DNA from 3 places in the Pedobacter superstes genome. Region 3 is predicted to be linked to each of the others. Evidence: riboswitches for the same ligand, from Rfam matches in the RefSeq annotation. Region 3 holds a riboswitch; each other region holds the start of a gene.
The links. Region 3 has a riboswitch for cobalamin ahead of WG906_RS03650 (ABC transporter substrate-binding protein). Riboswitches for the same ligand answer to the same signal wherever they lie in the genome.
Positions count from the first base shown of each region.

Region 1: linked by a shared signal. The riboswitch ahead of WG906_RS05795 (ABC transporter substrate-binding protein) and the one ahead of WG906_RS03650 (ABC transporter substrate-binding protein) in region 3 are both predicted to bind cobalamin.
Region 2: linked by a shared signal. The riboswitch ahead of WG906_RS00425 (TonB-dependent receptor plug domain-containing protein) and the one ahead of WG906_RS03650 (ABC transporter substrate-binding protein) in region 3 are both predicted to bind cobalamin.

Region 1 covers NZ_JBBJCN010000002.1:81,201-88,747, forward strand. Annotated here, with positions in the region: gene pnp (polyribonucleotide nucleotidyltransferase) at 1-1,537, opposite strand, end outside; gene rpsO (30S ribosomal protein S15) at 1,667-1,945, opposite strand; gene WG906_RS05780 (PKD domain-containing protein) at 2,123-3,199, shown strand; gene WG906_RS05785 (GH35 family beta-galactosidase) at 3,212-4,870, shown strand; gene WG906_RS05790 (hypothetical protein) at 5,009-5,254, shown strand; cobalamin riboswitch at 5,343-5,531, shown strand; gene WG906_RS05795 (ABC transporter substrate-binding protein) at 5,559-6,779, shown strand; gene WG906_RS05800 (FecCD family ABC transporter permease) at 6,776-7,547, shown strand, end outside.
Region 2 covers NZ_JBBJCN010000001.1:72,946-80,492, forward strand. Annotated here, with positions in the region: gene WG906_RS00395 (3-oxoacid CoA-transferase subunit B) at 1-211, opposite strand, end outside; gene WG906_RS00400 (CoA transferase subunit A) at 231-932, opposite strand; gene WG906_RS00405 (TIGR00266 family protein) at 1,247-2,017, opposite strand; gene WG906_RS00410 (3-oxoacyl-ACP synthase) at 2,178-2,630, shown strand; gene WG906_RS00415 (hypothetical protein) at 2,683-2,880, opposite strand; gene WG906_RS00420 (Dph6-related ATP pyrophosphatase) at 2,965-3,678, opposite strand; gene WG906_RS00425 (TonB-dependent receptor plug domain-containing protein) at 3,723-5,696, opposite strand; cobalamin riboswitch at 5,793-5,978, opposite strand; gene WG906_RS00430 (lysoplasmalogenase) at 6,012-6,707, opposite strand; gene WG906_RS00435 (hypothetical protein) at 6,710-7,318, opposite strand; gene bioA (adenosylmethionine--8-amino-7-oxononanoate transaminase) at 7,320-7,547, opposite strand, start outside.
Region 3 covers NZ_JBBJCN010000001.1:839,788-847,334, forward strand. Annotated here, with positions in the region: gene cobT (nicotinate-nucleotide--dimethylbenzimidazole phosphoribosyltransferase) at 1-597, opposite strand, end outside; gene WG906_RS03635 (bifunctional adenosylcobinamide kinase/adenosylcobinamide-phosphate guanylyltransferase) at 601-1,116, opposite strand; gene WG906_RS03640 (cob(I)yrinic acid a,c-diamide adenosyltransferase) at 1,118-1,714, opposite strand; gene WG906_RS03645 (TonB-dependent receptor) at 1,808-4,024, opposite strand; gene WG906_RS03650 (ABC transporter substrate-binding protein) at 4,074-5,279, opposite strand; cobalamin riboswitch at 5,304-5,497, opposite strand; gene WG906_RS03655 (AAA family ATPase) at 5,530-6,072, opposite strand; gene cbiB (adenosylcobinamide-phosphate synthase CbiB) at 6,065-7,009, opposite strand; gene WG906_RS03665 (pyridoxal phosphate-dependent aminotransferase) at 6,994-7,547, opposite strand, start outside.

The DNA.
Region 1 (7,547 bases), on a different contig from region 3:
TCTGACAGGCAACAATACCTTTTTCAGTACCTGTAACCTTAAAGTCCATGTCTCCTAAATGATCTTCATCACCTAAAATATCAGATAATACAGCGTATTTTCCTGTTTTCTCATCAGTGATTAACCCCATTGCAATCCCAGAAACCGGAGCTTTCAATTTAACTCCTGCATCCATTAATGCTAATGTACCGGCACAAACTGTTGCCATAGACGAAGAACCGTTAGATTCTAAGATATCAGACACAATACGAACGGTGTAAGGATTCTGATCGTCACCAGGCATTACTTTTTTCAAAGAACGTTGAGCCAGGTTACCATGTCCAATTTCACGTCGGCCTGCTCCCCTGTTCGGGCGAACCTCGCCAGTTGAGAATCCCGGGAAATTGTAATGCAAAATGAATTTTTGGTATCCGTTAAAGAATGCACCATCAATCATTTGCTCATCAAGTTTAGTACCGAGGGTAACAGTGGTTAATGCCTGAGTTTCACCACGTGTGAATACTGCTGAACCGTGAGCTGCAGGTAAGTAACCGATTTCACTCCAGATTGGTCTTACGGTACGCACATCGCGTCCATCTAAACGAATTCCTTCATCTAAGATGAGGTTACGAATGGCATCGTATTGAACATCATGAAAATACTTTTTCACAAGGCCTTTAGTGATATCATCAATATCTTCACCTAAAGAAACGATAAAGGTATCCTGAATAAGTTTAAAGCTGTTAGAACGATCGTGTTTTGATGATCCTGATTTAGCTATATCGTAAACCTGCTGATAAGTTGCGGCAAAAACCTGCTCTCTTAACGCAGGGTTACTGTGTTCGTGAGAATAAACCCGTTTAACTGTTTTACCAGCTTCGGCCATTAATTCTTTTTGAACCTGAACCTGAATCTTGATAGCCTGATGTGCAAACTCAATTGCTTCAATCATTTCCTCTTCATCAATCTCGCTGCACTCACCTTCTACCATGCCGATATCATTTTCAGAACCGGCAACGATAAATTCTAAAGTAGCACGCTCTAAATCACTCAGATAAGGATTAATAACTAATTTACCGTCAATTTTAGCTACACGTACCTCAGAAATAGGACCGTTAAAAGGGATGTCAGAAACAGCTAGAGCCGCAGAAGCAGCTAAACCAGCCAATGCGTCAGGCATTATATTTTTATCGGCAGAAATTAGTGAAATCATCACTTGTGTATCTGCGTGATAATCTTCCGGAAACATGGGACGCAGTGCACGATCCACTAAACGGGAAATTAATACTTCATAATCGGATAAGCGTGCTTCGCGGCGAAGAAATCCACCGGGGATACGTCCCGCTGCTGCATATTTTTCCTGGTAATCTACTGATAAAGGAAGAAAATCTACTCCTTCTTTTGCCTCTTTAGACGACACGACAGTAGCTAATAACATGGTATCACCCATTTTTACTACTACAGAACCATCAGCTTGTTTGGCAAGCTTACCGGTTTCAATTTCGATTATACGGCCATCGCCCAAATCGAAAGACTTTTTGATTAAGTTATAACTCATTTTCTTTCATTAAATAATGCGCTTTTCCTCTTTAAGAACGCATCTGGATATTATTAAAAATATTTATTGACGAAGTTAAAAAAAAAGCCACCCTTATAGGATGGCTTTAAACTTTTTTTTTTAAAAGAATTATTTAATAATATCTCTTAACTCTAAAGCTTTGATAATAGCACGATATCTGTTGATATCTTTCTTGTACAAATAAGCTAGTAAAGCACGACGCTTACCTACTAATTTCTGAAGAGCTAATTGAGTAGAAAAATCTTTTTTGTTTTTCTTTAAATGCCCGGTTAAATGAGCGATACGTGAGGTAAATAAAGCTACCTGACCTTCGGCAGAACCTGTATCAGTTGCGCCTTTACCATGTTTGGCAAAAATTTCTGCCTTGTACTCTGTACTTAAATACATTACCTGAATAATATTAAAGCGGTTAAACTATTTTGTTATTTGGCTGCAAAGGTAAGTGATTGGGTTTGATTTAACAAGTCAACAACAGAGATAATCATCCCGTGTAACATTTATATATTCAATTTTTACCGGATAGCAAATTTATTAACTTGCATAAATATCCAATTATATATTTCTATGAACTTTAAAGTACTGTGTGCGGGCGCCTTATTGGTTTTGGTGTATCTGCCCTCTTTCGCTCAGGAAGACCGGGGGTACAAAGTTTACCAGTTTCCTTCTAATATGATTCCAAGGATTGATGGAAAGACAGACGATTGGGATAGTTTTCCTAAAGAATATATCGTAGGGACCGATCAGCTGTGGGATGATTCGGGACGTTATCCTAAAACAGATCCTTCAAATCTGGATGTAAAGGTCCGGGTTGCCTGGGTTAAAGGTTTGAATCGCTTGTATTTTCTATATGAAGCTTACGACAATTACTGGGATTTCACTCTCGCGGGTTTACATAATGATATTTTTGAAATTGTAATAGATGGAGACCTTTCGGGAGGCCCTTTAATTGATGAGCAGCATCCTAATCAAAGTTTAGATCGTTGGGAAACCTATTTTGCGTATCATGGAGTCCATGCCCAGAACTATCATATTTTCACTCCTGCTGCAGGTAAAGACTGGGCTCTTGCCTGGGGATCTCAACCATGGATCAAAAACCTTCCCTATTCGAATATTGAATATTCATACAATTTTAAACCTGGCGAACCCGGAAAACTTACTGCCGAATTTTGGATAACCCCCTTTGATTACGCTGGTGCCGAAGGTCCGTCCCGTGCTGTTGAGTCGGTTTTATATGACCTAAAGAAGATCGGCTTAACCTGGGCGGTAATTGATTACGACGACGTGAATAACGAGAAAATTAAAGGTTTCTGGAATCTGTCAAAAAATCATAAAATGTATGGTAATTCAAGTTTGGGCACCATATTTACTTTAATGCCACTGCAGAATAAGTATATAAAATCATTTGATGCGCAGTGGTCATTCATCGTTACCGACATGAAAAAGCGGCAGGTTACCTTTAGGGACGAAAGTGCAGGAAAAATCACGAAGTGGCATTGGGATTTTGGTGATAAAACCTCTTCAACAGAACAAAATCCTGTTCACTACTATAAGGAACCCGGGAAATATATAGTAGTACTAAATATCGAAGGTCCTGAAGGTAAATCCCGAATGGCTAAAATATGGGATGTTGCTGTAAAATAACATAGAGTATCCATGAAATTATTTTTTAAAAACTTTACGATTTTCAACTTTATTCTAATCGCTTTCTGTTTGAATGCAAATTCTCAGGAGGCCCCCCACCTCGAAAAGCGAGGTAAAGCCACGCAACTCATCGTAGATGGGAAACCCTATTTGGTTTTGGGGGGTGAGCTTCATAACTCCAGCTCATCGAACCTGGACTATCTAAATCCCTTATGGCAGCCATTAAAACAAATGAACCTGAATACTGCCTTAGTCGCAGTATCCTGGGAGCTGATAGAGCCTCAGGAAGGCAAATTTGATTTTTCTTTAGTTGATGGAATTTTAAGCGGGGCCCGTGAAAATAATATGCGGGTTATATTGCTTTGGTTTGGAAGCTGGAAAAATGGATTATCGCATTATTCACCGGAATGGGTAAAAAAAGATTATAAACGTTTTCCGAGAATAGTGCTTGAAAATGGAAGGTCGACAGAAACTATCAGTGCCTTAGGTGCGGCATCCGCCAAAGCAGACGCTAAGGCTTTTGCTGCATTAATGCGTCATCTAAAAACGGTTGATAGCAAAAAAAAGACGGTGATTATGGTGCAGGTCGAGAATGAGGTTGGTGTAATTGGTGGAACAAGAGATCATTCTTCTTTCGCAAATTCTGAATTTGCAAAACCTGTTCCTGAACAATTATTAGAGAGTATCCGAAAAAACAAAACCGATCTGCAGCCATCATTAAAAAAACTGTTAGAGGCGGCCGGATCCAAAACCAAAGGCACATGGACTGAAGTATTTGGCAATAATCATTCGGCAGATGAAGCCTTTATGGCCTGGAATTATGCAAAATATATAAATTCAATAGCTGAAGCTGGTAAAGCCGAATACAATATCCCCATGTTTGTGAATGCATGGATTGTACAACCGGAGGATAAGAAGCCAGGCGATTATCCCGGTGGAGGACCACAGGCGCATGTTCATGATATATGGCGCGCCGGTGCGCCGGCAATAGATTTTTTGTCGCCAGACATTTACCTTCCCGATACAAAGCGTATTACCAAAATGTATCATCATTCGTGGAACCCTTTGTTCATTCCGGAATCTTTTTCTGGCGAAAATGGGGCTGCCAACGCCTTTTATGTGATTGGATTTCATGATGCAATAGGCTACTCTCCTTTCGGGATCGATAATAAAGTGGATGAACCTTCCAAAACACCGATTGCAAAGGCTTATAACGTTTTGAGACAGTTAACTCCGGAGATAACAGCTGCACAGGCTGACGGGGCCATTAGCGGATTTTCACTTGATAAGGTGGATTCTGTTCAAACGGCGAGTCTTGGAGGGTACAAGATTACAGTAACTTTAAGGAAAAACTGGAGCGGAGTTACCCAGGTATCTAAAGGCTATGGATTGGTAATAAATACTGGCCCTGATGCTTTCACTGTTGCTGGAAGTGATATTGATGTGACGTTCGTTCCCCTATCTCCGGGGCCGAAAATGGCAGGGCTTTCATGGGTTAGAGAGGGTGTTTTTGAAGACGGTAAATGGAAACAGGGTAGATTATTAAACGGTGATAATATTATGATAAGCTATAAGCTTGCGGATGAAGCTCATGCTTACAGAACAGGTACAGGTGCCAGACTAACTACAGAGCCTGGCATATTGAAGATTAAATTATATAGGTTTGAATAAGTTATTTAGAAATGCGATAAAACTTTTTTAGTATAAAACCTTTATTCTAAAATACTCTTTTAAACCATAATTTGGGCTGGTTTGACTCGAATTTAACCCCTTAATGGTGTTAAAAGAAAATGCTTATTAAACAACTTTATGAAAACTTTCAAATACCAGCTTGTTAACGACCCCAGACTTTTTGAGGTTTGCCAGGACATTGAGGGAAAAAATGAACTATACTCTATTTTTGAGGTTCATTTAAGCGGAAGTCATTACGAGTATTTGTACAGAAATAATTCAAGCGGAGAATATACCTCAACTCCCGCATCTCGTTTAAGCTCTAAAGAAATCGCCCAATTAGGCGAAAGAGTTGAGATAGAATTACATAAAGAAACATCTTAACCCTTCGTAAAAGCATTTTATTTTTTTTGAATCCGGCTAACCGAAAAGCCTGGATAAGATAATAATCAATCGAAAATCACCAAATTTTCATTAGTTTTGCGGCGAAGGTAGCAGGCCCAAACAGGCCGCTTTAATAGGGAATACCGGTGTAAATCCGGAACAGTCTCCGCTGCTGTAACCTCAGATACCGCAACTGCATGATGCCACTTTTCGTTATGAATGGGAAGGCTGTCAGTTTAGAGGAAGTCAGAAGACCTGCCTTAAAAAACTTTGCTCATGCTTTCGGAAGAAAGGCCAGGAGGATATGATAAAAAACAGCCGGAATTCACGCTCAGCCTGCAGGAAATTGAATTTCCTGTCGCGCCCCCACTTATTTTATTTCATTGCATTTGTTGCAATTGTCTTGTTAAATTCTGCATGTCAGCAAACCCAATCTTCAAGGCAATCCCATTCGAAAATATTCGAACATTCGACCTTTACAAAAACTAAAGTTAAATATGCAAAAGGATTTGACATTCAATACTTTGCCGACTATAAAATCATTTCTATTGTAAATTACACCGGCACAAAAAAAGATACGTTAAAGTACGTTTTAATCCGGCGGGGAAATCCTGTACCCAAAGGCTTCCAGAAATCGCAGGCAATAGAAATACCTGTAAAGAAATTAATTGGAATGTCGTCCCTTCAAATCGCCATGGCCGATTTTGCGGAATCCTCTGATATTTTAGTTGGGCTCGGAAGTTTGAAATATGTTACTTCTCCTAAAGTCAGAGCCAATATAAAATCCGGAAAAGTACGGGAAATCGGAGAAGAGGGGACTATTAATACTGAAGTCATCATTTCTATGGATCCCGACCTGGTTATGGCCATGGGTAACCCAAGTGCCAGTTTTAGTCGTTATCAAACATTAATTGATGCCGGAATTCCGGTTTTATTAAATTCCGAATGGCTCGAAACCACACCTTTGGGCCGCGCAGAGTGGGTAAAATTATTGGCCGCATTAGTGAATAAAGAGGATCTGGTGAACAGGAAATTTGCCCGGATAGAAAAAGAATATAATCAGCTTGCAGAACTAGGAAAAAAAACCATTAACAAACCCTCCATAATTGTAGGGATGCCTTACAAAGGGTCCTGGTTCGTACCGGATGGAACCAGTTTTATGACAAAATTTTTTAATGACGCAGGTGCATCTTATTCTTGGGCTGATGTTAAAGGCACAGGAAGCATGGCCCTTAGCTTTGAGTCTGTGGCGCCGATAGCATTAAAAGCAGATTATTGGATTAACTCCGGGATTGCAAACAGCAAGGCTGATATCGCTTCTATTGATGTAAGGTATACCTTTTTCAAACCTTACAAAAACAACACCATTTACAATTTCAATAAAAAAGTAAATGATTTGGGATCAAATGATTACTGGGAATCAGGTGTAGTAAACCCTCATATAGTTTTATCTGATCTGATCAAAATTTTACATCCGGAAATTTTACCGAATCATACTCTGGTTTATTACAAACAAATCTTATGATGGCAGAAGAAACCAGGTTGTATGATGAATATCTTACAGGAGCAATTAGTCCGGTAAAGAGGATAATAATAGGAATACTTGTGTTGCTTCTTCTGCTCTTCTTTATGCTGGATGTGGCTCTGGGTTCTATAGCAATACCCATTAAAGAAGTTATTAAAATCTTTTTTTCTTTAGGATCCGACAATGAAGCCTGGGTCTATATTGTTGAAAAGATACGTATTCCAAAGGCCTTAACCGCAGTATTGGTAGGCTGCGGTTTATCGGTAAGTGGTTTACAGATGCAGACGCTTTTCAGAAACCCGCTAGCCGGCCCCTCTGTGCTGGGTATTACTGCCGGTGCAAGCTTAGGCGTGGCTTTGATTATGTTATCGGCCGGAAGCGTTACAAGTCTATATACCATTCAGGAACTTGGAATAAATGGAAGCTGGCTCATCATCATTGCATCATCTGCAGGTGCAGCATTAATTATGATGATTATTGTTGCAATTTCCAATTCATTGAAAGACAATATAATTATGCTGATTGTTGGTGTTATGATTGCGAATATAACTCTTTCAATCATCAGCATTTGGCAATATTTCAGTGCTCCTGATCAAATCAAGGAATACCTTTTATGGACCTTTGGATCATTGGGTGGTGTTACTGAACATCATTTACAGGTGCTGGCCCTGGTTGTAATTTTTGGATTACTTATTTCCTTTGCTTCGTCCAAACTATTGGATGCATTATTACTCGGTGAGAATTATGCCAGAAGCATGGGTTTAACGG
Region 2 (7,547 bases), 770 kb from region 3:
GTTTGCCCGCATTTATTAAATCAGCATCTTCTTCACCCTCATATGGAAATGGCCCCATGCCCAGGAGCCCGTTTTCGGATTGTAATACCACATTCAATTCTTCAGGAATATAGTTAGCAACCAAAGTAGGAATACCAATACCTAAATTAACGTAAAACCCATCTTTGATTTCTTTTGCTATACGTTTTGCGATACCCTCTTTGTCCAGCATTTTTTATATCGTTTAACCTTTATACCTTTTTTCTTACTGTCCGTTGCTCGATACGTTTTTCATAATTTTTACCTTCAAAAATACGATGTACATAAACACCCGGTGTATGAATATGGTCCGGATCCAACTCGCCGGCAGGAACCAATTGCTCTACCTCAGCAATGGTGATTTTTCCAGCCATTGCCATTACAGGATTAAAGTTCCTGGCTGTCCCTTTGTAAATTAAATTCCCGGAAGTATCCCCTTTCCACGCTTTCACAATAGCAAAATCTGCATCAAATGCCATTTCCATCAGATACTCTTTACCATTAAAATTTCTGACCTCTTTACCTTCGCCAATTTCGGTACCAACACCTGCCGGGGTAAATATTGCAGGCATTCCATAACCCGCAGCCAAACAACGTGTAGCTAAGGTTCCCTGCGGAATAAGCTCGACATCCAACTCTCCTGTCAGCAACTGCCGTTCAAACTCCGCGTTTTCGCCAACATATGAAGCGATCATCTTCTTCAGCTGCTTCTGTTTCAGCATTAAGCCAATGCCAAAATCATCAACGCCAGCATTATTTGATATACATGTCAGATTAGTAATTCGCTTCCTTACAAGAGCTGCAATACAGTTTTCAGGGATACCGCAAAGGCCGAAACCTCCCAATAACAATGTCATCCCATCAACAATATCTGATATAGCAGCCTCGGCATCAGGAACTACCTTATTTATCATGGTTTATAAATTGAATTTACAATATAAACTAAATGTTCAAAATATTCGTTTAGAATAATTCTAAATAAGTATATTTGTACCTATGGAAACCACCTGCACTTCTAATTTAAATACCGATGAACGGATGGTTCCTACCGATCCTGAATTTGCAAAAGGCCTCTCAAGCTTTTTCTCTTGTTGCGACCATAAAAAATGTTGCAAGAAATATAAGAAAGGTAAACGATGCAAAAAATGTCCCGACAGGTAAAATCCTGGAAAACGTTTAATGATGAGGGTGCTTATAACACATTTCGGGCACTAACGTCCGTCTCCATCTAAAAGATTCCTAATCCTCCCAGTATACTTCCTTCTTCTTTCCTCGTGTTGGTTGCAAAAGACAAAATTCTCCCTGCAAGTCTGCTAATAGGCAGAGTTTGGATCCAAACCTTTCCGGGCCCCTGTAAAGTTGCAAAGAATACACCTTCACCTCCAAAAATTGTATTTCTTATTCCCCCGACAAATTGAATATCATAATTGATACCTTGTGTAAAAGCCACAATGCATCCGGTGTCGATTTTTAGAATTTCTCCCGCTAATAATTCCTTTTCTGTCACATGCCCGCCGGCATGTACAAAAGACATACCATCACCTTCAAGCTTTTGCATTATAAAGCCTTCACCGCCAAATAAACCTGCTCCAAGTTTTCTTTGAAACTCTATGCTGATACTCACCCCTTTTGCGGCACAAAGAAAGGAATCTTTTTGACAGGTGATTCTTCCTCCAAAGCGAGATAAATCGAGCGGAATAATTTTTCCAGGATAAGGTGATGCAAAACTAACTTTTTTCTTTCCCTGGGTCATATTTGTGAAGGCTGTCATAAATAGACTCTCACCGGTAAGTAAACGCTTTCCCGCGCTAAAAAGCTTTCCCATAAATCCCGATTGCTGGCTTCCATCACCAAAAATCGTTTGCATTTGTATTCCATCCTCCATCATCATGAAAGCTCCGGCTTCGGCTACGGCAGTTTCCTGATGATCAAGCTCTAATTCAACATACTGCATTTCTTCTCCATAAATGCGATAATCTATTTCGTGATTGCTGAGCATATATTTATCATTTTTGATTTTGATTATCAGATAAGCTAACTGTTACAAAAAACACGACACTAAATTGTTTGGATGTTTTATGATTCAAAACTGTTTTTAGTGAGTAGCCACCTTATTGCAGATTTCATCTAAAAAAGTATAAATTGCTTCCTTTTGCCACATGCCGGATTTAAAACAAGAATTACTTAAAAAATGCTTTGAATATGCAGAGGACCGAATAAAATCCTCAGAAAAAGCAATTTCATCAGCTAAAGAAGCATCACAGGATGATACTAAAAGCAGTGCGGGTGATAAGTACGAAACGACCCGTGAAATGATGCAACAGGAAATCAGCCGAAATGAATCTCAATTATATGAAGCCAGGAAATTAAAACATGCGTTAATGCAGGTTCAGGTTGAGAAGCAGTCGGATAGAATTCAAAATGGGAGCTTAATTTTTACCACTAATGGCAATTTTTTCATCTCGGTGAGTGCCGGACAATTTAAATTGGAAAACCAAACTTTCTTTGCGATCTCATCCGCTTCCCCTGTGGGGAAATTACTTATGGGATTAAGAAAAGGTGAAAGATTCAGCTTTAATGCAAAAGAATTTGAGATACTGGAAATTCAGTAACAAAAAAACCGCTGCTTTTTCAAGCAGCGGTTTTTATTTATTTAAAAAATAACTAGTGTTTAACTGTATCTATGGCAGCGTCAGCAGCAGAATCAACAGTATCAATTTGATTTTCTAAAGAATCTGTAGTTACATCAGCAGTAGAATCAATTGAATCAGTTGCAGTTTCTTCTGTTTTATTAGAGTTACAAGCAGAAACTGATAAAGTAATAGCTAAAGCTAAAAATCCGAATTTGAATAAATTTTTCATGTGAAATATTTTAATGTTGTTTAACCTTAATACCCAAGGCAGAGATAAGTAACCCTATTATTTGAAAATAATTAAAAAAAAAAATTAAACGGCGGGAAGCAGATCACAATACCAGAATCCTTTTGTTCCTGAAAGGCTCGAGCAAACAGCGTTCCCGTTTATTTCCAGTGGTTTATATAATTTTTCACCCCGATCAAACCGAATTGGTATTTTAAAGATCGGACCGTCAAAGCAAAAGGTATGAAACTCCCCATTTTCTCCGCAAGGATCGACGTTTTCGGGAAGATTCTTAACAAATTCCTTGTCAATTTCAGTTCCAACCATATCCTCGCCTAAATAATAATCATTTACACAGCAGGTAATTGTTTTAAAACCCAAATCAATAAAGCTTTCAATTAATGTAATGGTATCTTGTTTCCATAAGGGAAATACGGCTTTCATACCCACTTTAGCCAGGTTATCTTCTCTGTATTTGCGGAGGTCCTCAAGGAAAATATCTCCGAAAATAACATGGTTTATTCCCTCTTCTTTCATTTGGAGAAGAAGCTCTTCCATATTCTTTTCATACTCCTGATTACTTCCCTCGTAAACGTATACCTTCTTTAATTCAATACCTATAGAATCCGCCTGTTGCAGTAATAATTCCTCCTGCACACCGTGCATCGAAATTCTCTTCACATTTCCGTTAATCGTTGTTAAAAGATATTTTACGTCAAATTTACCGGCCTTTAAAACTTCGTAAAGACACAGAGAAGAATCTTTTCCACCGCTCCAGCAGAATATTGCTTTTTCCATCATTTTATCTTAAAAAAAATGGCGGATAAAATCCGCCATCAAATTTTTTATCTTACTGTATACTTAATTCCTGCATTGAAATTAAAACCACGGGTATTGTAACCTACCCACTCAGTATAATCTGTGTTAAGGATATTTTTAAAATCACCAAACAATGTTACTTTTCTTGAAGGTGATACCGAAATGTAAGTATCTATCAGAGTATAAGCTTTGTGTGTCATTATTGTCGCCGGATAATCTCTGAAATCCTGTTCCTTCCGACTCCCTGTGTATTTAGCGATTATTCCTAAGCTCATCTTTTGAACTGGCTGATAAGTCAAACTACCACCAAATTGGTTTTTAGGACGACGATATAAATCTTTTTGTTTCGTGTTTTCATCAATAGTCAGTTCCCCTTTTACAAATGAGTAAAACGAGTTAAAAGACAATTCAGCCATAGGCTTAATACTTAATTCGAGCTCTAGACCCTGATCATTTTGCTTTCTTCCATTCCTATATTGTCCATTAAAAGTCACCGGATCTGAATAAAAGTATATCGCATCATTATTTGTAATTCGCTGAAATGCAGTGGCATTGAAATTTAACACATTGGGTATTATATCCAAATCAAATCCAGCGTCATAAGTTTGAGTTACTTCTGGTTTAAGTTCAGTATTCCCATATTCAGAAAATAACTGATATAATGTAGGGGCCTTAAATGCTGAAGAAGCGTTTACAAATATTTTATACTTATTTGCAATTATATAAGACGGATTAATCGTGTAAGTAAAATTACCTCCATATCTGGAATGTTCATTGTATCTCCCTCCTAACTCAAAATGAAAACCTCCCAGGTTTTTTAAAAATACGGAAGTAAAAAAACTGCTTATTTCAGCATTTGCTAAAGACGAGGATAATGGACTCTCAGATGTATAACCAGGTGAATCATATAAACTATATTGATCAGAATTTGCTTTGCGGTAATTTACGCCGGAGTTCAATTCAAGAAAATTGGTTATTACATTATTCACGAACAAATCTGCCTGCCATATCCGGCCCTTATTATCAATTCGTTGAAGTGCTGAACCATCTTCCGAACTGTTAAAAAACTTATTTATAACGCTGTTACTGCTTAAGTTTAAAGTAATTCCACCCTTATTAAGTAAATACTTTCCGGTTACTCCACCAAAAAAATGTGTGCGTTTGTAGGTGTAATCCGCATCATCTACAAAAGATCCCCCATCTGACATGCCATTATTATTCGATAACTGAATATTTCCATTCACTGTAATTCTTTCTGAAATCTGTTGCTTTCCATTAAAATTCACAGCATGCTGATCAAACCCGTCTTTATCAAAATTTCCGGTTCCGACTGCATCTGTAGCAGAAGAAAACTCTTTTGATCCAGTATGTGAATAGTTAAAAGCTAATCCTGTTTTACCTGAAGTACCATTCAAACCAATTGCCTGTTTATTAGACTGATAACTTCCCGCAGAAAGTAAAACATTTGCATTAAACGCTTCCTTCGAAGGTTTTTTAGTGATAACGTTGATCACACCCGCCACAGCATCGCTTCCATAAAGTGTTGAATTTCCTCCTTTAAGTATTTCGACCCTTTCAATCTGGTCAATAGCAATGGATTTCAAATCATACTCATTAGAAATACTCTGAGCATCATTAACTGGAATTCCATCAATTAAAATAAGTGTATTACCTGCGGTAGCGCCTCTCAGGAATAAAGACGTAGCATTATTACTAAAAGCGTTATTTGCGCCCGAATAAGTTATCCCGGCGACGTTATTCAAAACTTCAGGTAAATTTCTACCCTGACTGCGTTCTAATTGCTCTGAAGTAATAATGCGTACAACCTTTCCAATTTCTGCTTTACGTTTTGGAGATCGTGTTGCGGTAACAACCACTTGCTCTAAAGAATTTGTTTTAAGTACGTTTCTTGTGGTGTCTTGTGCGAGAGCGCCTGAAGTAAAGAGCGCAAATTGAGCAAGCCCCAGGCCGACTGCAATTCTGATTGATTTTTTTTTCATTTGTTGTGAGTAAGGCCCACAGCAAACAGTTTTGAAGGGTATTAAATGATAAATACACGAAAAGTATTTTCATTCAAGCTTCATTCCCCGAAAGCTATGAAATTTTATGCTCAGGCAGGTCTTCTGACTTACTCCCGGTTATTCTGCCTTCCCATACGCTAAGCGGACAGTGGCTTTGAGATTGAATAACCGTTGCGGAGAATACAGCAGCGGGACTGTCCGGGATTCACACCCGGTTCCCTTTTCATCCGCCGGGGCGGAACCAAAAGCGCTGCAAAGGTAAAACAAGATTTTTGATTAGCAACACTTGGCCTGTCAATCAGTATCAATCCGTATCAATCTACGTTCTATTGCTCCCATTACAATCAGATACTGGGCAATTAGATAAGTAAGGAGGTAGATTGCCATCATAACTTTTTCGGTCTCGATAAAATTATAATAGCCTATTGATAAATCGGAAATAACAAAGGCAAAGCTGCCAGTCAATATTAATTTAAAACTTGATCTGTTAACCCTTCGATGACGATAGGCAGCTACTACAGTCATTAATGAGAGAGTAAAAAAGTATGCAATTACCGGATACTTAAAATCTATAAGGTTTTTTTCTGCGGTAAAATAAAAGCTAACAGTTGAAATAAGCAGTACAAGCAATAAAAAATTTCCGACCCGACGATTTTCATGAAGTTTTCTTCTAAAATCTTGAAAAAAAGCCAGTCCGTATAAGACATAACTGATTAGCGTTGCAATCATGGAAGACATCAGATAATATTCTGTTCCGGTTGAAAATAACAATTGAATATCCCCCGCCAGGGATAATACCAGACCTACAAAAATCAGCTTGTGGAAAATTTCATCTATTTTAGTTTTAATTAATAAATATAGAATCAAGGACATGCCGATTAAGGGCATAGCGAACATCCGAAGCATCTGGCTATCTGATGCCAAAGCATAGACGTTTAGTATAAGTATAATGAAGTAAAAAATATTAAAAGTATTATGCTTCCGAAACATCTTTAAATCAATTCATTTCCCAATGCATTTAACCAATCGTTAAACAAACGCGACTCAATATCAAGTGCTTGCTTAGCGTGAATTTCCCATTCCGGCGAAAACTCCTTCAACTGCTTAAGCATTTCTTCCAAATGACCTTCCTCTTCTAAAATGATAGATTTAACATTTACTTTACTTTTTGCGGCATCTAATGCTTCCTGGTAAACAGGATATAATTCATCAGCTCTGACTTCGATAGCATAAGTAACCAAAAGGTAGGCAGCAAACTTTAATTCATTGCCACTTAAACCTAAAGCGTTTTTTAAGTAACGGCTAACCTCTGTATCTAATTTATTGAGATATATACGACTTGATGCCGGAGCTAACAAATATTCGTAAGAATAAGTGGGACACAAGGTTTCGCCGATTTTACTAATTTGTTTCTTTAAATAATAAGCATGACGATGCTCTTCGGCGGCATGTTTTAAAATTATTAAAGTAACATTGGTTGAATGCTCGGAAGCAGAAATCTTTCTGGCCCCGGTATTTTCCATTAATGAAAGTGTATTTAAAAGCCTTGCGTGAAGCTCAGGCTTTGATATTATTCGTTGAAAAAGTGTACTCAGTTGCATATCAAAATAGTTCGAGAGCTATCTCTATTTTTGAATATATAAAATCCAGTTGTTGGTTTGTAATACAATACGGCGGCAAGATATAAATGATATTACCTAATGGCCGAAGAATAATTCCTTCCTTTAAAAAGAACAAATATAAATTATCCCTTAAACCGCTAAAGTAAGAGCTATTTTCTTCAGTTTCCCATTCCAGGGCCAAAATAGTTCCGGTTTGGCGAACGTTCTT
Region 3 (7,547 bases):
TACAGAAGGGTTCAACGTCTTGTTTTTCCATCCTAGTTGTTGCAGCATAGGCTGCTTTTCATAATCAGTGGCTGGCTTGCCCACACAAAAATACCCCAGAGGCTCTATTTCGCCGGGCAGGTTGAGCAGTTCCTTAAATTGATAGTAATTGAGGATAGATACCCAGCCCATCGAATACCCCTGCTCTGTTAACGAGAGCCAGATGTTTTGAACAGCACAAACAGCACTAAATTTAATTGTATCGTTACTGGCGATGGTACCGATGGTAAAATCGTTCAGCACCGACCGGTCGTAACATACAACAAGGCCTACGGGAGCGTCGAGAATTGCTTCCAATTTCAAACTATTGTAGAGTATCTTTTGAGCATCGTTCTCAATTTTTTCGTTGGCCTTATGATTATACGCTTCAAAGAGTTTCTTTACTTCCTGTTTTACTTCCGTCGATTTGATGATGTAAAAGCGGGTGGCATCAGTTAAGCCCACAGATGGCGCGGTGTGTCCGGCAAGCAAAGCTTTTTCAAGAACTGATTGGGGCACCGTTTCTCCGGTAAAATGACGGGTGTCCCGCCGGGCTTTAAATAACTCTTCTAAATCCATCCTTTAGTGCGCCTTTTGCTTTAAATACAGGGGTAATCCTGAAACTATAAAAATGGCTTCTTCAGCCTTTGAAGCGACATACTGATTGGCCAGGCCCTGTAAATCTGCAAACTTGCGCCCAACCGGGGTGTCTGCGTGTAATCCCATTCCGATTTCATTTGAAATGATGATAAAAGTAGCGTTAAGTGCTTCTAATAAATCGATTTCTTTCTTAAATGCTTTAAGCGACAAGTCGATATCACCACTGAAATCCATAAAAAAATTGGTCAGCCACAGGGTAACACAATCTATTACAACGATTTTGTCATCAATTGCCAGGCTGTGAATTTCCTGATAGGCTTCTAAAGTGGTCCATTCCGGGCCGCGTTCATTTTGATGCTGCTTAACGCGTTCCCTAAAATCATCATCCCAAATTTTTGCGGTGGCAATATATACAGGATGTTCGCTTAACTCAAGCGCCATCCGTTGCGCGAAAGCACTCTTACCACTTCTTACACCACCGGTTATGAAAACTATCATGTTATTCGGTACTTATTTCGGGTTCTGCCTGCTTTTTACGTTTATATAAAAAGAGCTGCCACTTTTCTTCGGCCACACCTGCTTTGTCCATTTCGGCCCTTGCTAAGGTAAAGAACAGGTCGGATAAACGGTTAATATAAGCGGGAATGGCCTCATGTACTTCATCTTCCTTTATCAGGCTCACAAGTTGTCTCTCTCCTCTGCGCATCTGTGTTCTGGCCACATGACATAGAGCTGAAACTTCGTTTCCTCCCGGAAGAACAAAATAATCAGACGGCGAACTCATGGCTTCTTCCAGCGCGTCAATCCATTCTTCACAGAAAACAGCACCGTCTTCGGGCAAAGGATTAGTATTAATCTTTTTTGTATCAGACGGACGTGCCAGATGAGACATCATATCCATCATATCCTTTTGGATTTTATGGAGATTGGCCTGCCATGGGTGCTCGTTGCCAAGTTTTACCCGAAGTAATCCGATGGTCGAATTTACTTCATCCAATGTGCCGATACATTCAACCCGAACGTCGTCTTTGTATACGCGTTTGCCACCAAACAGTCCTGTGGTGCCTTTATCGCCTTTTTTAGTATATATTTTCATCAGATATAATTGTTTTTAATGGAGATGAAGCCCATCCGAACGGCATGGCCTGGCGGGCTATAATGACATATTCATCCGCTGTTTCGGATTACCTTAAAAATTTAGTGAATATCGTAACGAGAAACTTCTGCCCTGAAGATTATAGCCGCGTTTCTCGTAATAATTTTCGTCTGTCATATTGTTTAAAAGCAAACTTATGGAATGACTTTTCATAAAGGTATAGCCTGCACCAAAGTCTATTGTCATAAACGACGGATACGTAATTTGCGGAACCCTGGTGTCATTAAAATCGGTATCTTTCCTTTTTCCCACATAACGGCCTGAAAGACGTAAATCCAGGCCTTTTAAGTTGTTATATTCCAAGCCGCAGGTAGCTGTAAAATTAGTAACGTTAAAGATATCCCGGTAGGTTTTTACCCTTGCCGGCTGCGAAGTTGCCGGATCAATCGGGTTGGTGATAGTAACTTCCTCGGCTTTTAAAGTTCGGGTAGCATTTCCAAAAGCTTTCAATGAATATCTCATTTCCTTTAATGCGCCCAGGTCAAAAGCAAACTCGGCTTCGAGCCCGTTGATATTCGCTTCATTTGCGTTCACGTAAGTAGTCCGGGTGTTAATCACATATCCGCTCTCAGTCTTTTCACCCGAAGTTAAGGTAGTTCTTTCAGTAGTGATTCTATCGTTTACATGTGTAGAGAAATAAGTTATATCAGCCGAAAGGCCAAGCGATGGTTTACTCACACGTAATCCAGCATCCCATGACGTTGAGTTTTCATTTTTCAGATTCGGGTTCCCAACAGTTATGTTCGCCTTCTGTGTTGTAGTATTCACATTTTCTGAATAACCCGCAACATTATACGCATCCGGAGTTACAAAGGCCCGTCCCACCGTACCGTGTACCGTTAGTGAGTGAATGAATGTATATTGTGCTGCCAAGCTCGGACTAAAAAAAGGATTACTCTCTTTACCAGGCGAATAGGCAGTTAAAAAAGGAGTTTGCTTTACATTGTAGGTGATCAAATCAAGCCGTGCTCCCGGGTTAACGATTAATTTTTCATCGAGAAAATTTAATTGGCCCTGTAAATAGGCCCCTAAAGACTGAAGGTTGTAATTTGGTGAAAAAGGAGCTTTTTCTGTATTATTGGGATTAAAGCTCCGGGATTTTGTGGAGGCATCATTAAAATCAATACCAGCAATAACAGCGTGCTTAGAGATCTGATATACATCTTTCAGCTGCAAACCTTTCCATTGGGTTGAACTTCTGAATGACAAATAAGGTATGATAGGTGCACCCGATGATATCAGAGTATTGTTGAGATTATCTTCCTTTGAAAGATATCCCCGCAAAGACAATTGATGATTACTTACTTTTCCGGAAAGGGAAGCTTCACCATTGCTTTTATTGATATCTTTTGAACTTGGCTCTCCATTTCCGAAAGCAATGTCGCTGGGTGCTTCTACGTTTTTGGCGGCGAAGCGTTCTCCTTTAATGTCTACCCTCCAATTATTGGTCAGCTTGTAGCCTAATCTTAAATTGGCCGAATTATAAGTTAATCTCGAAAATTCACGGCGTAAACCATCAGCTCTTTTATCATCTTCTTCAGCCCGGGTTCCATCAGAATAATTTTTTTGAGCCGTTTTGGCGTCCAGTAGTTTTCTGAAAAAATTTCCAGCTCCAAGCTTCATGTTTTTATTTCTATCGAACAGATTGAATGACAAGTCGAAGTCGAGATTATCGGTGACATTACCTCCCGAGGTTCCTCCGGCTTTGAAAGTTTCATACGATCCATATTCTACAAAAACATTCGAGCGAAGCATTCCCGAGGATTTTCTGGTTATGACATTCACAACACCTCCCATAGCCTGAGAACCATAGAGGGCAGACGCCGGACCTTTCAGAATTTCTATTCGCTCGACATCTGTGCTATTAATGGTTGATAGATTAGCTGTACCAGCCGGCCTCCCATCAATTAACAGCAGCGCACGCTGGTTTAATCCGCTAAACTGTGGCCTGAAACCGCGGATTCCCACTCCCGAAGATAGGCCGGGGTATTGGATAATGCTTACTGATGAATTTTTCTTTACAAGGTCTGTAAAATCTGCCGATGGAGTAAGATCAATGTCCGATTTACTAATCACGGTCATGGTTTGCGGCACTTTTGATCTTTTCACATTGTTACGCGTTGCACTGACAACCACTTCATCCAGATAGCTTGATTTTAGCGTATCCGAAGTGCGTTCCTGAGCGTGGCTTGATGATACAGTTGCAAATAATAGTAGCAGAGCCGGTAAAAAGGCTTGAGTAAAGTTCATTTTCATTTTTTGAGTGATTATTGTTTTGATTGTGACGGGCCGCGGGTCCCTATGGTAATGGTTTGTAATAAACCAATTTATGTCTGGGCAGCAGTTCAGGGTGAAGAATTTTTATCAGGTCAGCCAGTATGATATGGGGATTAACACCACCAGATTCCCAAAAATCATTAGCACCGATGTCATTCACCTTTTTATTGTGGTTGTAGATTTTACTGTTTTTAAAGGGCTTGAAATAAGCGAAGCGCGAATCTTTAGCCAGAATATCTTTCTTGCTGTTTACATAGCCAAGGTTTAGCCAAAAATCGGCCTTTAAAGCTGTGGGGGCCACTGCTTCAAAACTGAGCGGAAGACTACCGGTACCTTTCTCATTAGACCACTTATAATTAGTGCCGGCATCTCTGAAAAACTGCGTGTGATAACTGTCTGCATCGGGTACCAGCCAGGTACCTTTAAATGGCAAACCGGCAATGACAGTTGGACGCGTTTTTGCTTTTTTAGCGAGTTGTACCAGGCGCTGATACTCCCGTTCTACCCGGGCAAATTTCTGATTGACAAGCTCTTCATTGTTTAACAGCGCGGCAATCAGCTTAACCCATTCCATCCTGGCCAGAGGGGTTGTTTCAAGCCACTCATTGTTTGTCAGCACCGGTACAGCAGCTCCAATCAAAGTTTGATAACGACTGAATTTTGCAGAGGGATTTCCCATAACCATTACAATATCCGGATGCATAGAAATAATTAGTTCAAGGTTCATCGAGCCGTCGAGCCCGACTTCTTTTACCTTTCCCGCTTTGATGCTTTGACGTACCATTGGTGATGTAACATACTGCAGGCTCCCCTGACCAATAATCAAATTGGCAGATTCAGCAAAATCGGCCATGGCGATATGCATAGACGACATTCCAATAATACTTCGGAGGGGAGTTCTGATAACCTGGGCATTGGCATATCCCCTGGGAATTGAATACTTTCTGTCAACCAAAAGATATTGAAGCGTATCTTTCTGGTTATGATAGTAGTTAATAACATTAACCACCTTATAAGTACCGTAGTACGTGATGCTGAAGCCTTTTGCGTACTTTACCTGGCTTTTGACCGGGTATAAATCGACTGCCGTTTCCGAAAACTTAGCAGTTAAAGCAGCTGGAAAAAAGATAAACAAACAGGCGAAAACACCTGTAAAATTGAAAGTGGAGGATTTCAGAAAAATACCTTTCCCGAAAACCAAGAGTGGAGTTTTGGCTTCTTTAATCATATTCCCTGCCTTTCTTCCGAAAGCATTATGAATTTAATCAAGGCAGGTCTTCTGACTTCCTCTAAACCGCACCTTCCCATCAGCATTGGAGCCGACAGTGGTATATTGCGGTTATTTTTTATGAGGTTACAGCAGCGGAGACTGTTCCGGAATTACACCGGTATTCCCTATTAAAGCCGTTCGTTATAGAACATGCTACCTTTGCGCCACAAAACTATAAACTTTCTGATCTAATCAAAAATATTCTGCATTATCTGTTAAGTGGAATTTGCATTACATCTAAAATATAAGCCGCACGGCCTTCCAGCGGCATTTCGGGCACCTCAACAAGTTGAAAATTTAATTCAAGATAGGTTTCTTTGATTGCCCGGTAGAGTGCCGCAGACTCGGCAAAAGTTTGCCAGCGCTCCTGATCGTTCACATAAATTTCGGGCCAGGGTGGCAGGATAAAAACGCAGGGATTGTAGGGGTGATTTTTTAACGCTTCATAATATTTACCGTCAACGGGCATATTGACCGCTTTAAGATAAGCCATAATATCTGGTATGCCCCGGTCGAAAAAAGTCACAGCACTGGCCGGAGTTTCATGATAAAGCTTCTTCATCCGCTCCAAAACCAGTTCTGCGAAAGCATTCAAATTTAGCCAGGGCAAAATATCTGAGTTTTTTGCAACCTGTTCCACAATTAACTGCCTTGATGCTTCTTTTGAGCAACTGTACCCTAAATCTTCTAAATGCGCGATTAAACTTGTCTTACCCGAACCCGGGCCTCCGGTTATGATAAACTTATCCAAGCTTGTTAAAGTATAAAAATATTACCACCAGAAATATCATCAAAAGCGTAGTTTTATGATTGATCCGGGCTACTTCACCGATTTCTGAATGCCCTATTTCACGACTATTCTTGCCGATATAGGGCTTCTTCACCAGATTACCGTGGTATACATTTGGCCCTCCGAAACGCGTATCCATAATTCCCGCCAAAACAGCTTCAGGGTAACCGGAATTAGGGCTTTTATGCTTATTCCCGTATGCAAAAATGAAGCTTAGCCCTTGTCGGCTCAAGGTGATCAGGACCATCAAGAATGCGGTTAACCTTGCGGGAATAAAGTTGGCCACATCATCAACCCTGGCCGCGAACTTGCCAAAAAGCTCATACTTCTCATTTCGGTAACCAATCATAGAATCTAATGTATTTATCATTTTGTAAGCCATCATCCCTGGCACGCCGGCAAGCAGGTAATAAAATAAAGGAGCGATAACTCCGTCGCTCAAATTCTCAGACATAGTTTCAAAAACCGCAATCCTGATTTGCTGTGGGTTTAAGTTAGATGTGTCGCGACCTACAATCCAGGATAATCTTTTTCTCCCTGCTTCCAGCCCTTTGTCTTGAAGTTCATTAAATACGGCCCGGCCCTCGTGTATTAAACTTTTGTTGGCCAATCCAAAAAAAACGAAAACACCCCCTGAAATAATCGCGAGCCATAAATTGAGCGACGCCAGAGCGTTCATCAAAACATAGAATACCAGGAATGTGAGTACACAAAATACGGCACTCATCAGCATCCCTTTTAAAAAGCGATATTTCCCTTTGTTAAGCCATTTCTCGCAAACAGATATCATATTTCCAAACAGCTTGACCGGATGCGGCCAGGTATGAGGGTCGCCAAACAACAAGTCGAGCAAATAACCTAAGAGAAGCGGGATAATAACTTTTAATGATTCTTCCATGCTTCTAAAGCTTTTATAAGGAGCCGGTTTTTATCCGGCGAAAGCGTTGCAATACGAAAATGAGTTTCTTTTAAGCCTCTGAAATTTGCGGCATCGCGTATTAGCAAACCGAATTGAGATAGCAGAAAATTTTTAAGATCCGCTGCCCGGCCCCGATTACTTTCAGCCAGAAAGAAATGAGTGTGGCTTTCAAATACGCTGATGGGTGCATCGGCGAGGGCTAATACAAAATCTTTTTTGTCGTTCAACAACTGTTGGACAGGAATTTGAATGCTTGCAAAATTGTCAAAAATAAAATGGCCGGCTTCTAAAGCCATCGCGTTTACGGACCATGGAAATTTAAATCGCTTCAGCCTGGCAATCAAATCAGCATGTGCCGCAATATACCCTAAGCGCAGCCCGGGGATTGCAAACGCCTTAGTTAGCGAATGAAGCACCACCAGATTTGCATATTTCTTTATCAGATGAATTACAGATGAAACCGAAAGAGAAAAATCAATAAATGCTTCATCGACAATAATGGTACATTCAGGGTTGT